One region of the Serratia grimesii genome, then DNA from elsewhere that is predicted to be linked to it. Evidence: predicted binding sites of a transcription regulator. Region 1 holds the regulator's gene; the other holds the start of a gene.
The links. Region 1 encodes CRP, which controls carbon source genes, mostly activating them, when cyclic AMP is high. Its sites were predicted from a motif close to ATGTGANNNNNNTCACAT; they were not measured.
Positions count from the first base shown of each region.

Region 2: yrbN (protein YrbN) is a predicted target of CRP. The motif match lies at 3,201-3,218, and genes of this name have one in related genera.

Region 1 covers NZ_LT883155.1:4,784,970-4,793,334, reverse strand. The annotation lists gene SGBXF1_RS22430 (helicase HerA-like domain-containing protein) at 1-980, shown strand, start outside; gene SGBXF1_RS22425 (aminodeoxychorismate synthase component II) at 1,086-1,661, shown strand; gene argD (bifunctional acetylornithine/succinyldiaminopimelate transaminase) at 1,793-3,010, shown strand; gene SGBXF1_RS22415 (YccS/YhfK family putative transporter) at 3,048-5,123, opposite strand; gene crp (cAMP-activated global transcriptional regulator CRP) at 5,178-5,810, opposite strand; gene SGBXF1_RS22405 (OsmC family protein) at 6,190-6,597, shown strand; gene SGBXF1_RS22400 (LysR substrate-binding domain-containing protein) at 6,600-7,508, opposite strand; gene SGBXF1_RS22395 (MFS transporter) at 7,704-8,365, shown strand, end outside.
Region 2 covers NZ_LT883155.1:468,872-477,236, forward strand. The annotation lists gene pnp (polyribonucleotide nucleotidyltransferase) at 1-1,960, shown strand, start outside; gene nlpI (lipoprotein NlpI) at 2,099-2,983, shown strand; gene yrbN (protein YrbN) at 3,231-3,305, shown strand; gene SGBXF1_RS02195 (DEAD/DEAH family ATP-dependent RNA helicase) at 3,295-5,256, shown strand; gene yedE (selenium metabolism membrane protein YedE/FdhT) at 5,403-6,617, shown strand; gene yedF (sulfurtransferase-like selenium metabolism protein YedF) at 6,614-6,853, shown strand; gene SGBXF1_RS02210 (luciferase-like monooxygenase) at 6,888-7,901, opposite strand; gene SGBXF1_RS02215 (HlyD family secretion protein) at 8,127-8,365, shown strand, end outside.

The sequences.
Region 1 (8,365 bases):
CTTCGGTGGGCGCTATCCAGCGCGGTTTGCTGACGCTGGAGGAACAGGGCGCCAATATGTTCTTCGGCGAGCCGATGCTGGATATCAATGACCTGATGAAAACCGACGCCAATGGGCATGGTGTTATCAATCTGCTGGCGGCTGATAAGCTGATTAATCAGCCGAAACTGTATTCGGTTTTCCTGCTGTGGCTCTTGGCTGAGCTATTCGAACACCTGCCGGAGGTGGGCGACCCGGAACAGCCGAAGCTGGTGTTCTTCTTCGATGAAGCGCATCTGTTGTTCAACGATGCGCCGGCGGCATTGCTGACCAAAATCGAGCAGGTGGTGCGCCTGATCCGCTCCAAAGGCGTCGGCATCTACTTTGTGACCCAGAACCCACTGGATATCCCGGACAGCGTGCTGGGGCAGTTAGGTAATCGCGTACAGCATGCGTTACGTGCTTTTACGCCGCGTGACCAGAAGGCGGTGAAGGCTGCGGCACAAACCATGCGTGCCAATCCGGCCTTCGATGCCGAAACGGCGATCACCGAACTGGGCGTGGGCGAGGCGTTGGTCTCTTTCCTCGATGAAAAAGGGCGTCCTAATGTGGTGGAACGGGCGATGGTGATCGCGCCGGAATCCAAGATGGGCATGCTGGGGGCGGAAGGGCTGAACAGTGCGATCAATAAGTCGCCGCTGTATGGGCGTTACGAAGATATGGTTGACCGTGAGTCTGCCTATGAAAAACTGTCAGCTCAGGGTTTTTCTACCGTTGGCACGCCGCAAGCAGGCCAGCCAGCACCACAACCTCAGGCACAACAGCAGGCGGGCGGTGGCTTGATGGGCGGATTGAACGAAATTCTGTTTGGTTCTACCGGCCCGCGTGGCGGTAAGCGTGACGGTGTCGTCCAGACCGCCGCCAAGAGCATGGCACGTGACCTTGGCCGCCAGATCCTGCGTGGCGTGCTGGGCTCGATTATGGGTGGCCGCAAAAAGTAAGCTGAAATTATCGGTAGCGGCGGTATTGTAGGGGCGTTGTATACTGCGCCCGTGTAAATCGGGGCAAGATATTCGCTCCCTACGATGATGTCCGTTGGAAACACTATGCTGCTGTTGATCGATAACTACGACTCTTTTACCTATAACCTTTACCAGTACTTCTGCGAATTGGGCGCCGAGGTGTTGGTAAAGCGCAATGATGAGCTGCAACTGACCGATATTGAACGGCTGGCGCCGCAGCGTTTAGTGATCTCCCCCGGTCCTTGTACCCCGAACGAAGCCGGCATCTCGCTGGATGCCATCCGTCATTTTGCCGGTAAATTGCCGATCCTCGGTGTTTGTCTGGGCCATCAGGCGCTGGGGCAGGTCTTTGGGGCTAAGGTGGTGCGTGCACGTGAAGTCATGCATGGTAAAACCTCGGCGATCCGCCATTTCGACAGCGGTGTTTTTCACGGGCTGAACAATCCTTTGACCGTGACGCGCTACCACTCGTTGGTGCTTGAGGCTGCTACTTTGCCGGACTGTTTTGACGTGACGGCCTGGAGCGAGCGCGACGGCGTACGCGATGAAATTATGGGGATCCGCCACCGCCAACTGGCGCTGGAAGGGGTGCAGTTCCACCCGGAGAGTATCCTTAGCGAGCAGGGCCACCAGCTGCTGGATAATTTCCTTAAAAGTTAACCGGTTAGGTTTTTTTTAACCGCGAAGACGATTTGCGTTTGCCCTTTATTGGTTTTTTATGCATATTTTGTGATTATATTTTCACTCAATCGCAACCAAAAGACTGAGTCACATTTAGGGTGGGCCCCATAATGACCGAAAAATCCGCAGTTAACCGCAGTACCTTTGACCAGGTTATCCTGCCTGTTTATGCACCCGCGCAGTTTGTTCCGGTCAGGGGCAAAGGCAGCCGCGTGTGGGACCAGCAGGGGAAAGAGTATATCGATTTCTCTGGCGGCATTGCGGTGACGGCGTTAGGGCACTGTCACCCGGCTTTGGTCGAGGCGCTGAAACAGCAGGGCGAAACCCTGTGGCATACCAGCAACGTTTTTACTAACGAGCCAGCGCTGCGTCTGGCCACCAAGTTGATCAACGCCACCTTTGCCGACCGGGTGTTTTTCGCCAACTCCGGTGCAGAAGCCAACGAAGCGGCCTTCAAGCTGGCGCGCCATTACGCCATTACCCGCCACAGTCCGTATAAAACCAAAATCATCGCGTTTTATAACGCTTTCCACGGTCGCACGCTATTCACCGTCTCGGTGGGTGGGCAGGCCAAGTATTCTGACGGCTTTGGGCCGAAACCTGCGGATATCGTGCACGTGCCGTTCAACGATCTGGCCGCAGTAAAAGCCATAATGGATGATCACACCTGTGCGGTAGTGATGGAGCCGATTCAGGGTGAGGGCGGTATTACCCCGGTAAATGCCGAATTCCTCAAAGGTGTGCGTGAACTCTGCGATAAGCACCAGGCGCTACTGGTATTCGATGAAGTACAAAGTGGTATGGGGCGTAGCGGTAAGCTGTTCGCTTACATGCATTATGGTGTAACGCCGGACATTCTTACCACAGCCAAAGCACTCGGTGGTGGTTTCCCTGTCAGCGCCATGTTGACCACCGAAGACATTGCTTCGGTAATGCAGGTGGGTACTCATGGCACCACCTACGGTGGCAACCCGCTAGCCTGTGCTGTGGCAGAAGCAGCGCTGGACGTGATCAATACGCCAGAAGTACTGAGTGGCATTGAACTGCGCCATGGTTTTTACGTGCAGGCATTAAAGAAGATTGGCGAGAAGTACGGTATCTTCAGTGACATCCGTGGCATGGGCTTGCTGATTGGCGCTGAGCTGACTCCGCAATACCACGGCAAGGCGCGCGACTTCCTGACTGCTGCTGCCGCTCGTGGGCTGATGATTCTTAACGCAGGGCCAAATGTCATTCGCTTTGCCCCTTCACTGGTTGTGGAAACTCAGGACATCGATGACGGTATGGCATTGTTTGAGTTGGCCGTGCAGGATGTGATTAACGCTTAATGCGTTGTCTTGATAACGGGGGCGCCATACGGCGCCCTTATTGATCGCGGAGTTTACGCTTCAGCCAAATGCCATGATGTGGGCGTTGGCTCCAGGCCAATGACGAGATGGTATGCATGACGCTCAGGTGCGACAAAATACGCCGCAGGTGGCGTTCCATTTCGGTCACCGGCATATCAGGGTGCAAATCCGGCGGCTGCATAATGCTGTTGCCACTGCTTGGCCCGTCGTACTCCAGCCGTTGCTGACAGCTTTGCAGCGCAATCTCACAAGATTGCAGATATTCCTCCGCCAGTTTTGGCGTCAGCATATAGTGCTCGCGCGCCAGAATAGTCATCGCATTAAGGTGTTCGACAATAAACTGGCTGTGTGTCACCCACAGGCGCATATCCGCCAGATAGCTCGATTCAAATCCCGGTTCCTGCATCGCCTGATTCAATGAGGTGAAAAGCGCATTGTGCGCCTGATTGACCTGCATACGGGCATAGGCCAGTGCACTGGGGTCGGGTTCTTGCTCTTCCAGCAGCAAACGCAATGCCTGTTGATCGTTCTCCAGCGCCTGGTGGGCGTTTTTACGCAGCAAGCCGCTTTGCCACTGCGGCCACAACCAGATGGTGCTACCGAACACCAGCACACACCCAATCAAGGTATCGATCAGGCGCGGTACCAAGAAATGGGTGCCGTTTAGCGCCAGTAATTGCAAGGTGTAGACCGCTGTCACCGTAAAGCCAATCACCGCCAGCCCGTAGTTTTTACGCGAGACCAAGTAGGCGAGCAGAGTGATCACCAACATCACGCTGAGCGTTTCTGCCTCAGGCAGCTGCAATTGCAGCAGGCCAGCAGCGATCACCAGCCCGACCAAAGTACCGAGTGCACGGTGCTGGATACGTACCCGGGTGGCGTTATAGCCGTTCTGGCTCACCAGCATGATGGTCAACAGGATCCAGTAAGGTTTAGGCAGGTTGAAAACCATCCCGAGGCTACTGCCCGCAGCAAGTGTGACACCCAATCGCGCCGCATTGCGCAGGGCGTTGGATTTGAATGACAGATAGCTGACCAAGGCGGGCCAGAAAGGCAGGCGGTTTTGATTGGCCATCAAATCGCGACGGTAAAGTGGGTGCTGGGTGCGCAGCAGACGGGCGATGCGACTGAAATGGTAGTAACAGAACTGCCCAACCGGGTTGTCTGGGTGCTGCGTCGCCACTTTTTCTAGTGCCGCCAGTTCATTGTCCATATTGAAGCGCTGAGAATGCTGGTGATAAAGAATATCGTGCGCCACCGTGCGCAGGCGGCCGGCAATCACCTGTGCATTACGGCGGATGATCGCTTCGGCTTGGCTCTGTTCCACCAGTTTTTGCACTTCTTCCGGTAGATGCAGGCTGACGGTAATGTGTTCCTGCAAATCCAGTGCGACCTGAAAAGTACGCTGCAGGCGCTTTTGCTCGAGGTTACTGGCGTGCGGTAGAAAGTTAAGCTGCTGATACAGCAGGGTGATTAGATCCATCACTTTTTGCTGGCGCACCAACAGGGGCGGTAACGCGGTCTGTGGATCGGTATGTTGGGTCAGCAGCGAATATTTGGCTTCAAAGTAATCTGCCAGTTCCAGATAGAGCTGATTGAGCGACTCGCGCATCGGTTGCTCTTTCCACAGCGTGAACCAAAACCAGGTAAACAGGCCGTACCAGGCTGTGCCCACGACGTATAGCAACGGTGCGTGCCAAAGCGGAACTGTACCGGCCATGCTGAGAGAAAAGATGGCAGCAACCAGCGAGGCGGGTAGCAGGCGGGCATGTAACGGGCTGATTTCACCGCTTACGCCGAGGAGCAGCGCCAGGCCGAGCATCAGTACCGGCAACGGCAGGTGCCACAGCAATGCTTGCTGCAATAGCAGGCTGCTGAGTGCAAATAGCGAACCACCGACGATCAGGCGTTTGAAGAAGCGTTTGTGAGGGGTATCCAGCCCGGCAATATTACAGCAGGCAGGAACCAGAGAAAATAACAGTCCGTATTGCAGTTGGCCGATCAACAGGCCGAGTAGCACTGGCAGGCACAGCACCAGCGTTTGCCGCAGTGCGTAATTGACTTCCGGGTGGTAAATCAGTCGGCGCCACATGATGACTTGGGGCATAAAAAAACGGCGCGAAACATCGCGCCGTTTTTTCAGTGATTAACGCGTGCCGTAAACGACAATAGTTTTGCCGTGCGCGGAGATCAGGTTTTGATCTTCCAGCATTTTCAGAATACGGCCAACGGTTTCACGTGAACAACCGACGATCTGGCCAATTTCCTGGCGAGTAATTTTAATCTGCATACCATCAGGATGGGTCATGGCATCAGGTTGTTTTGCCAGGTTCAGCAGTGTTTGCGCGATACGGCCTGTAACGTCGAGGAAGGCGAGGTTACCCACTTTCTCAGACGTTATCTGCAGACGGTTTGCCATCTGGGCTGACAGGCGCATCAGGATGTCTGGGTTGACCTGAATTAGCTGGCGGAATTTCTTGTAGGAAATTTCAGCCACTTCACAGGCGGTTTTCGCCCTAACCCAGGCGCTACGCTCCTGACCTTCTTCAAATAATCCAAGCTCGCCGATGAAATCCCCCTGGTTAAGGTAGGACAAAATCATCTCTTTACCTTCTTCATCCTTAATCAGCACCGCGACGGAGCCTTTAACGATGTAGTAAAGCGTTTCGGCCTTTTCACCTTGGTGAATCAGCGTACTTTTGGATGGATATTTGTGGATATGGCAATGAGACAGGAACCATTCGAGAGTAGGGTCTGTTTGCGGTTTGCCGAGAACCATTCGCTGTTATCCTCTGTTGTTATCGCTGCCTTGTGTCACAGGGGTCAGAGTTCCCTGTAAAACCTGTTGTCGCCGTTGTTTTAATGGTGGCTATCAGCAGATTTTGAGGCGTGTCATAAATATACGCTGTCGCTCTAGCATATTAACTTGCCGGGAGAGCTGCAAGCTACATTCTGTTAACATACCGGTAAAGGAGCCTTTCCCTGGGAGTTTCCCTGAAATCAGTGTCCCGGAAAGATTTATTGCGGCTCTGTTTGTAGCACAGAGTGAGGCGGGTGTCTTGTGTTGTCTCGCTTCAGCATGATTAGCATCAGGTTCCGTTGCCAGTTTCTATGCGAAAGCGTACCCTGATTTTAAGAAATTAACCGGAGTGACCAGCATGCAGGCAAGAGTTAAGTGGGTGGAAGGGTTAACGTTTCTGGGTGAGTCCGCGTCTGGCCATCAGGTATTGATGGACGGCAATGCGGGCGATAAAGCGCCTAGCCCGATGGAAATGGTGCTGATGTCGGTGGGGGGGTGCAGTGCTATCGATGTGGTGTCGATCTTGCAAAAAGGGCGTAATGATGTGCGCGACTGCGAGGTCAAGCTGACTTCTGAACGACGTGAAGAAGCACCGCGTTTGTTCACCCATATCAACCTGCATTTTATCGTGACCGGTAAGGATCTGAGTGACAAAGTCGTTGAGCGGGCGGTGAACCTCTCGGCAGAGAAATACTGCTCGGTGTCATTGATGCTGAGTAAGGCCGCCAGTGTGACTCACAGCTTCGAGATCCGCGACGTAGCCTGACCCTACCAGCTGTAGCGTTGGCAATGGGTACGTAATAAATCGAGAAATCGCCGCGCCGTCACTGTCAGCGGCGATTTTTGCGAATACAGCACGCCATATTGCGCCTGTGGCAAAGTGTCGATAGGCAGGATTGCCAATTTTCCCCGCAAAGAGAATGGGTTGCTCATCGCCCGCGCCACGATAGTCAAACAGTCCGTTTCCAACACCATGTTCAGTCCACAGACTACAGAATCCGAACGAATCGGCGCATGGGTCAACTGTTGATAAAAGTTTCCGAGTACTGACTGTAATTGATGATAATACCCCATGTCGGTTTCCGGCAGCAGCCACTTGGCTTGCCGCAAATCATCCAGCGACGTTGCCTGCGCCAGCGGGTGCCCATCACGTGCGATAATGCAAAATGGCGCGTTGAATAACGGCTCATGACACATTTCTTCCAGCGGAAGTCCTGGGCTAACAGTGCCGACGACGAAATCCAGTCTCCCCTCACGCAAGGCCGGCAACAGAGTAGATAGCTGCGCTTCGCGGATTATCAGGTTGGCTTGCGGGAACTGACATTTGAACGCATCTACCAGCCCTGGCAGTACCGTAAGTGCCAGTAACGAAGAGCAGCCGATGGCGACGCTACCCTGTGAATGTTGATTGAGTTGCTGGATCTCATCGGAAGCGCGCTGCAATTCCTCCAGGATAAGCTGCATCCGCAGCGAAAAAGCACGGCCGGTTGCGGTTAACGTCATCCCTTGGCTACTGCGCAGAATTAACTGGGTTTCCAACGTTTGCTCCAGTTCGCGGATGCTACGGCTCACTGCGGGTTGGGATTGCCCCAGGGCGCGAGCCGCACCACGGATGCTGCCGCTGCGGATGACCTGTTGGAATACCTTTAACTGCTGCAACTTAGGTAAATAGCGCACTCATCCCCCCCTATCAGTAAAAAGCATCACCGCTTAAAAGATTGCATCTTACGCCGCCTGCGTAAAGCCTATAATTTCGCCATGTATGACTTAATTGGTTGTTATTAAAACTATAAAGTGACGAAGCGCACACTATTACCGCGTGCCCATTCTGTCGGGCATACACTGGGGCGATAACTTAAAGGAATATCAGCTATGAAAAATCGTTCGCTAATGATTTTTTTGCTGTTTGTGGGTTATGTAGTGGTTTACATCGACAAGAGTGTTATGGGTTTTGCGCTGTTGCCTATTGAACGAGAGTTTAATTTGCAGGCAGAGCAACTGGGCTATATCACAGGGATGTTCTTCCTGGCGTATTCATTGTTCCAGATACCGGCGGGTTGGCTCTGCGATCGTTTTGGCTTTAAGAAAGTGCTGTGCAGTTCTCTGTTTTTACTGGGGGGCTTTGCACTATGTTTCGGCCTGCTGGGGTTCGGTCTGGGCCTGCTGGTGACCTTCCGTTTCCTGTCTGGTATTGGTCATTCTGGATATCCAAGTTCATGCGCCAAAGCGGTCGTGGCCAATTTCCCTCTTGAGCAGCGCACGTTCGCGCAGTCTATTTTGTTGTCTTCCGCAGGGTTGGCAATGACTGCCGGGCCTCTTGTGGCCGTTTATTGTCTCGAACATATCGGCTGGCGCGGTTCGTTTTCTATGCTTGGCATGCTGGCCTTTATGATCGCTGCCTGTATTTTGTGGCTGGTACCAAATCCGCCTCAGGCAGAGCCAAAACAGCCCGGGTCGACGGGGAGTAATTATCGCACGTTACTGAAAAGCCCCATCGTGTTGCTGCTGTTCTTGGCGATTTTCTGCATCAATAT
Region 2 (8,365 bases), 770 kb from region 1:
CCAGAGCTTCTTCCCACTGACGGTTAACTATCAGGAGCGTACCTACGCTGCTGGTCGTATCCCAGGCAGCTTCTTCCGTCGTGAAGGCCGTCCGAGCGAAGGCGAAACTCTGACTTCACGTCTGATTGACCGTCCGATCCGTCCACTGTTCCCAGACAGCTTCCTGAACGAAGTTCAGGTGATCGCGACCGTTGTTTCCGTCAACCCGCAAGTTAACCCAGACATCGTTGCGATGATTGGCGCTTCTGCAGCCTTGAGCCTGTCCGGTATTCCGTTCAACGGCCCAATCGGTGCTGCGCGCGTGGGTTACATCAACAACCAGTATGTGTTGAACCCAACTACCGACGAGCTGAAAGAAAGCAGCCTGGACTTGGTTGTTGCCGGTACCGCTGGTGCTGTACTGATGGTTGAATCCGAAGCTGACGTTCTGAGCGAAGATCAGATGCTGGGTGCTGTGGTCTTTGGCCATGAGCAACAGCAGATTGTTATCGAGAACATCAATTCACTGGTTGCTGAAGCTGGCAAACCTAAGTGGGACTGGCAGGCACCTGCAATCAACGAAGTGCTGCACGCACGCGTTGCAGAACTGGCAGAAACCCGTCTGGGCGACGCTTATCACATCACCGAAAAACAAGAGCGTTATGCTCAGGTAGATGCGATCAAGAGCAGCGTTGTTGAAACGCTGTTGGCGCAAGACGACACTCTGGACGTGTCTGAAATTCAGGACATCCTGGGTAGCGTTGAGAAAAACGTCGTTCGTAGCCGTGTACTGCGTGGCGAACCACGTATCGATGGTCGTGAAAAAGACATGATTCGTGGTCTGGACGTGCGCACTGGCGTACTGCCGCGTACCCATGGTTCCGCGCTGTTCACCCGTGGTGAAACTCAGGCTCTGGTTACTGCAACGCTGGGTACTGCCCGTGATGCACAGAATCTGGATGAGCTGATGGGCGAGAAGACCGACAGCTTCCTGTTCCACTACAACTTCCCTCCGTACTCCGTTGGTGAGACTGGGATGGTAGGTTCGCCTAAACGTCGTGAAATTGGTCACGGTCGCCTGGCGAAACGTGGCGTATTGGCTATGATGCCTAAAGCAGAAGATTTCCCGTACACGGTGCGTGTGGTTTCTGAAATCACCGAATCCAACGGTTCTTCTTCTATGGCTTCAGTCTGTGGTGCTTCTCTGGCGCTGATGGACGCAGGTGTGCCAATCAAGGCTGCTGTTGCGGGTATCGCAATGGGCCTGGTTAAAGAACAAGACAACTTTGTTGTTCTGTCCGACATTCTGGGTGACGAAGACCACCTGGGCGACATGGACTTCAAAGTAGCCGGTAGCCGCGACGGTATCACCGCGCTGCAGATGGACATTAAAATTGAAGGCATCACCCGCGAAATCATGCAGGTGGCACTGAACCAAGCCAAGGGCGCGCGTCTGCACATTCTGGGCGTGATGGAACAGGCTATCAGCACCCCGCGTGGCGATATCTCTCAGTTTGCACCACGTATTCATACTATCCGCATCAACCCGGATAAGATCAAAGACGTGATTGGTAAAGGCGGCTCTGTCATTCGTGCGCTGACTGAAGAGACCGGTACTACCATCGAAATCGAAGATGATGGTACAGTTAAAATTGCTGCTACCGATGGTGAGAAAGCGAAATTCGCTATTCGCCGCATCGAAGAGATCACCGCTGAGATCGAAGTAGGCCGTATTTACCAGGGTAAAGTTACCCGTATCGTTGATTTCGGCGCATTCGTGGCGATCGGCGGCGGTAAAGAAGGTCTGGTTCACATCTCTCAAATCGCTGACAAGCGTGTTGAGAAAGTGACCGACTATCTGCAAATGGGTCAGGAAGTGCCGGTTAAGGTACTGGAAGTTGACCGTCAGGGCCGTGTGCGTCTGAGCATCAAAGAAGCGACAGCACCAGAAGCAGGTTCACCTGCGCCTGAAGCAGAATAAGTAGAAAAAACTGTATAGATAGATTTACAGCTCCCCGCCATGGGGTTGGGAGCTGTTCGTATCGCGCGGGTAGGATGCTTGCGTATTAGCAAACGGATGACAGGACGTTCATCCAATGTTTGTCTTCGGGAGTGGGAAATGAAGCCTTTCTTGCGCTGGTGTTACGTTGCGACAGCACTCATGCTGGCAGGATGCAGCAACCATGATTGGCGTAAAGACGAAGTTTTGGCGATCCCGTTGCAGCCAACTCTGCAGCAGGAAGTGATCCTGGCGCGCATGGAACAAATACTTGCCAGCCGGGCACTGACGGACGATGAGCGTGCGCAGCTTTTATATGAGCGCGGTGTGTTGTATGATAGCCTCGGGCTACGTGCATTAGCGCGAAATGATTTTTCGCAAGCGCTAGCAATACGTCCTGATATGCCAGAAGTTTTCAACTACCTGGGCATTTACTTAACGCAGGCAGGCAATTTTGATGCTGCCTATGAAGCGTTTGATTCTGTACTAGAGCTTGATCCAACTTACAATTACGCGCGTTTAAACCGGGGCATCGCACTGTATTATGGCGGCCGCTTCCCGTTGGCGCAGGATGATCTGCAGGCGTTTTATCAAGACGACCCAAACGATCCCTTCCGTTCGTTGTGGCTGTATCTTGTGGAAAGAGAAATCGATCCCAAGAAGGCTGACGTAGCGCTCCAGCAGCGTTATGACAAAGCGAACCGAGGGCAATGGGGATGGAATATTGTCGAATTCTACCTGGGCAACATTAGCGAAAAAACGCTGATGGAACGCCTCAAGGCAGATGCAACGGATAACACTTCGCTCGCTGAGCATCTCAGTGAAACTGACTTCTATTTGGGTAAACACTACCTGAGTCTGGGGGACAAGGACACCGCTTCGGCGCTGTTCAAACTGACGGTTGCTAACAACGTTCATAACTTCGTTGAGCACCGCTATGCATTGTTGGAATTGGCGCTGTTGGGCCAAGAACAAGACGACCTATCGGAATCGGACCAGCAATAGCTGACGAACACCTCTACCCAAAAGATTTCAAGTTGCGGCAAGGCGGCAATCTAACGAATCCCTGGGAGCTTAGTTCACTAAGTGACGAGGATGCGGGAGAGCAGCCAAAACAGCGGCAGCTTGGAAGATGAAGGGTAATCAGCCTGAACGACATTGGTTTTACCGCCAAAGTTATCGCCTTTACGGGCGAGGGCTTTTTTGTTCGTTTTATAATCTAATTTGAGCCGGTTCACACTTTTCAATGAAAATGACTGAAAATTTTCTCGACGAGTTATGTAGACTGGCTGCCATTATTAATGAGGCACGTGTACATGACTACTGAGCTTGAAACCTCTTTTGTTGACCTGGGGCTGTCTGCTCCGATCATTTCTGCCCTGACCGATCTGGGCTACGAAAAACCGTCACCGATCCAGGCTGAGTGTATTCCTCACCTGTTGAACGGCCGTGATGTGCTGGGCATGGCACAGACCGGTAGCGGTAAAACTGCAGCATTCTCGCTGCCACTGTTGCACAACCTGAAAGCTGAGCTGAAAGCACCTCAAATCTTGGTGCTGGCACCGACCCGCGAATTGGCGGTTCAGGTTGCAGAAGCAATGACTGATTTCTCTAAACACATGCATGGCGTTAACGTCGTGGCCCTGTACGGTGGCCAGCGTTATGACGTGCAGCTGCGCGCTCTGCGTCAGGGCCCGCAAATCGTTGTAGGTACTCCAGGCCGTCTGCTGGATCACCTGAAGCGTGGCACCCTGAACCTCTCTAATCTGAGTGGTTTGGTGCTGGATGAAGCCGACGAAATGTTGCGTATGGGCTTTATCGAAGACGTAGAAACCATCATGGCGGAGATCCCGGCTGAACATCAGACCGCGCTGTTCTCTGCAACCATGCCGGAAGCTATCCGTCGCATTACCCGTCGCTTCATGAAAGATCCGCAGGAAGTGCGTATCCAATCTAGCGTCACTACTCGTCCTGACATCAGCCAGAGCTACTGGACTGTGCAGGGCATGCGTAAAAACGAAGCGCTGGTGCGTTTCCTGGAAGCAGAAGATTTTGATGCGGCGATTATCTTCGTTCGTACCAAAAACGCGACCCTGGAAGTGGCTGAAGCGCTGGAGCGCAGTGGTTACAGCAGCGCAGCACTGAACGGTGACATGAACCAGGCACTGCGTGAGCAGACTCTGGAGCGTCTGAAAGATGGTCGTCTGGACATCTTGATCGCAACTGACGTTGCTGCCCGTGGTCTGGACGTTGAGCGTATCAGCCTGGTTGTGAACTATGACATCCCTATGGATTCAGAGTCTTACGTTCACCGTATCGGCCGTACAGGTCGTGCAGGTCGTGCAGGTCGTGCGTTGCTGTTCGTAGAAAACCGCGAACGTCGCTTGCTGCGTAACATCGAACGCACCATGAAGCTGACTATTCCAGAAGTTGAACTGCCAAATGCAGAACTGCTGGGTGAGCGTCGTCTGGCCAAGTTCGCCGCTAAAGTACAGCAACAGCTGGAAAGCAGCGATCTGGACATGTACCGTGGCCTGCTGGCTAAACTGCAGCCGGGCGAAGAAGAGCTGGAAATGGAAACACTGGCCGCAGCACTGCTGAAAATGGCACAGGGTGAACGTCCTCTGATTCTGCCACCGGATCCAGTATTCAAACCGCGTCAACGTCGTGAATTCAACGACCGTGACGATCGCGGTAACGACCGTCGTCGTGATGCACGTCCAGACAGCCGTGATGGTGGCGCTGAGCGTCCACGTCGTGAGCGTCGTGACGTTGGCGAAATGCAGCTGTACCGCATTGAAGTGGGCCGTGATGATGGCGTGGAAGTTCGTCATATCGTTGGCGCGATTGCTAACGAAGGCGACATCAGCAGCCGTTACATCGGTAACATCAAGCTGTTCGCTGGCCACTCTACTATTGAGCTGCCAAAAGGTATGCCGGGCGAGATCCTGTCTCACTTCACCCGTACCCGTATCCTGAACAAGCCGATGAACATGCAACTGCTGGGCGATGCACAGCCGCATGAGCGTCGTGAGCGTCCTGCCTCTGCCGGTAACGGCGAGCGTCGTGGCGGTGGTCGTCCATTTAACGGCGAACGTCGTGAAGGTGCAAACCCAGGTCGTCGTTCTTTCGGTGATCGTCGTGAAGGCGGTGCTGCTGCACCTGCTGGCAACGGTGGCGAGCGTCGTGGCGGTAACTTCAACCGTGATGGTCAGCGTGCACCACGTCGTGATGACGCCGCTCCGGCTACACCACGTCGTCGCTTCGGTGATGCATAACGCCTGATTTAACCGTTCGCGGTTAATCGGACTAAAAACCAGCCTTCGGGCTGGTTTTTTTATGCCTGAAATTCACCATTAAGTGCGGGAAAATGGCGTATCATTTATAAGGTTTTTTCTTATGGATACTATGCACGGGAGATGCCATGAGTTGGCAGCAGTTTAAGTCTCAATATCTGGTGCGTTTTTGGGCACCTTTACCTGCGGTGATTGCTGCGGGGATCCTTTCTACCTATTACTTCGGCTTGACCGGCACCTTCTGGGCAGTAACAGGGGAATTTACCCGTTGGGGCGGCCATGTATTGCAATGGTTTGGTTTCCACCCTGAACAATGGGGTTACTTCAAAGTCATTGGCCTTGAGGGAACGCCACTGCAACGCATTGATGGCAGGATGATCATCGGTATGTTCGCCGGCTGTATCGCTGCGGCGCTGTGGGCCAATAACATCAAGCTGCGGCAGCCGCAGCATCGCATCCGCATTGTACAAGCGTTGCTGGGCGGTATCATCGCCGGTTTTGGGGCGCGTCTCGCGATGGGCTGCAATCTGGCTGCATTCTTTACCGGTATTCCTCAGTTCTCACTGCACGCTTGGTTCTTCGCGCTGGCAACCGCTGCGGGATCTTACTTTGGCGCTAAATTTACGCTGTTACCCCTGTTCCGTATTCCGATCAAATTACAGAAAGTGAAGGCTGCCGCGCCATTGACGCAAAAGCCTGAACAGGCTCGTCGCCGATTCCGTCTGGGGATGGTGATTTTTTTCCTGTCGATTGCCTGGTCATTATGGACGTTATTTGATGCGCCGAAACTGGGTATTGCCATGTTGTTCGGTATCGGTTTTGGCCTGTTGATTGAGCGAGCTCAGATCTGCTTTACCTCGGCGTTTCGTGATTTGTGGATCACCGGACGTACCCACATGGCAAAAGCGATCATTATCGGCATGGCGGTCAGCGCCATTGGTATTTTCAGTTATGTGCAGCTGGGTGTGGCGCCGAAAATCATGTGGGCTGGCCCGAATGCGGTGCTGGGCGGCCTGCTGTTCGGCTTTGGCATCGTGCTGGCTGGCGGCTGTGAAACCGGCTGGATGTATCGCGCGGTGGAAGGGCAAGTTCACTATTGGTGGGTTGGGCTTGGCAATATTATTGGTGCCACGCTGTTGGCTTACTATTGGGATGATTTGGCCCCGGCATTGGCAACGAATTACGACAAAGTCAATTTACTGGATACCTTCGGCCCGATCGGCGGTCTGCTGGTGACCTACCTGCTGCTGGCGTTGGCATTTGCCGCCATGCTGTGGTGGGAGAAACGCTTTTTCCGCGCCAAGCCCGACGCGCAGGTGGTTAATTTAAGGAGTGTGTCATGAAGCAAACGGCGATAGTGCCAGATTACCGGCTGGATATGCTCGGTGAGCCATGTCCTTATCCGGCGGTGGCGACGTTAGAAGCCATGCCGCAATTGAAACCGGGGGAAATCCTGGAGGTGATCAGCGATTGCCCGCAGTCGATCAACAACATTCCTCTCGACGCACGCAATCATGGCTACAAGGTGCTGGATATCCAACAGGACGGGCCGACCATCCGCTATTTGATCCAGCGCTGATAAAATGAGGGCGCCGTAAAGGCGCCCAAAGCGTTTATCCTTTCACTAAATCGCCTTTGACGGCGGCCACAATCTCAAACGAATGTAGCCGTGCCTGATGATCAAAAATCTGGCCGTTGACCATGATTTCATCCGCTCCGGTTTCGCGCAGCAATGTCTGCAATCCGTTACGGACAGTGCTTTCATTACCGACAATCGACATGCGCAACGCCTGATCGACCCCGTATTGTTCACCGGCGGTCCACAGCGCGTGGATATTGTCCACTGGTGCGGGCAACGGACCAGGCGAGCCGCGACGCAGATTAATAAACTGTTGCTGCATAGAGGTGAACAGGAAGCGCGCATCGGCATCGCTGTCGGCAGCTACCACGTTGACGCATACCATGGCATGCGGCTGCTGGCATTGTTCTGAAGCCTTGAAGTTGTCGCGGTACAGGTTCAGAGCCTGGAACAGCATCTCCGGCGCAAAGTGGGATGCGAAGGCAAATGGCAGGCCGAGCTGGGCTGCCAACTGGGCGCTATACAGGCTGGAACCCAATAGCCAAAGTGGCACATGTAATCCCTGCCCGGGGACGGCCTGCACCGCCTGTCCTGGCTGCGCATCACAAAAGTAATGTTGCAGTTCTTGTACGTCGCGCGGGAAATTATCCACTTCGCCGGACAGATGGCGCCGAAGTGCCATCATCGTGCGTTGATCGGTGCCGGGCGCGCGACCAAGGCCCAGATCGATACGTCCAGGGTACAGCGATTCCAGCGTACCGAATTGCTCGGCGATCACCAGCGGCGAATGGTTAGGCAGCATTACGCCGCCGGAACCAAGGCGGATACTTTTGGTGCCAGCGGCCAGATAACCCAGCAGCACTGACGTTGCTGCGCTGCCGATACCCGTCATATTGTGGTGTTCAGCGAGCCAATAGCGTTGATAATCCCATTTCTCGGCGTGTTGTGCTAAATCTAAAGAGGCGTGAAACGCATCACGCGGTTTGGCCCCTTGTGGGATGGGGGATAAATCCAGTACCGAAACCGGTACCGCAGTTTTTTCAGTCATGTCATCGTCCATCAAAGAGTTGATCGCTTAAAGGGCGATTGCAGGGATCTGCAAACTACAAAGCAGAATGTGCTTTTAGTGTTAAAAGCATAATCCAATTTATAGTTATAAAAGAGGATATATGTGCTTGTAATATCCTTATGATAAAAATGGTTTTTTGGGAGCTTATTAAAATATGGACGTGTTGATTTCCGCCTGCCGCTTACCGCTCAGGGAGCTGAGATAATGAAAAAAAAGACATTGTTTACCCTGCTATTGATGGTGGTAGCGATCGCCATGGCGATTTTGTTCCGTGCCCATAATCAAGACCTGCTGCTGCAAGGGGAAGTGGATGCCCCCGAGGTGATAGTGGCGTCTAAGGCCAAGGGACGGGTAGTAGAACGTTTGGTGGAGCGTGGTGATGACGTCAAGGTCGGGCAGGTCATGATTCAGCTCGACAGCCCAGAACTGATGGCACAACTGCG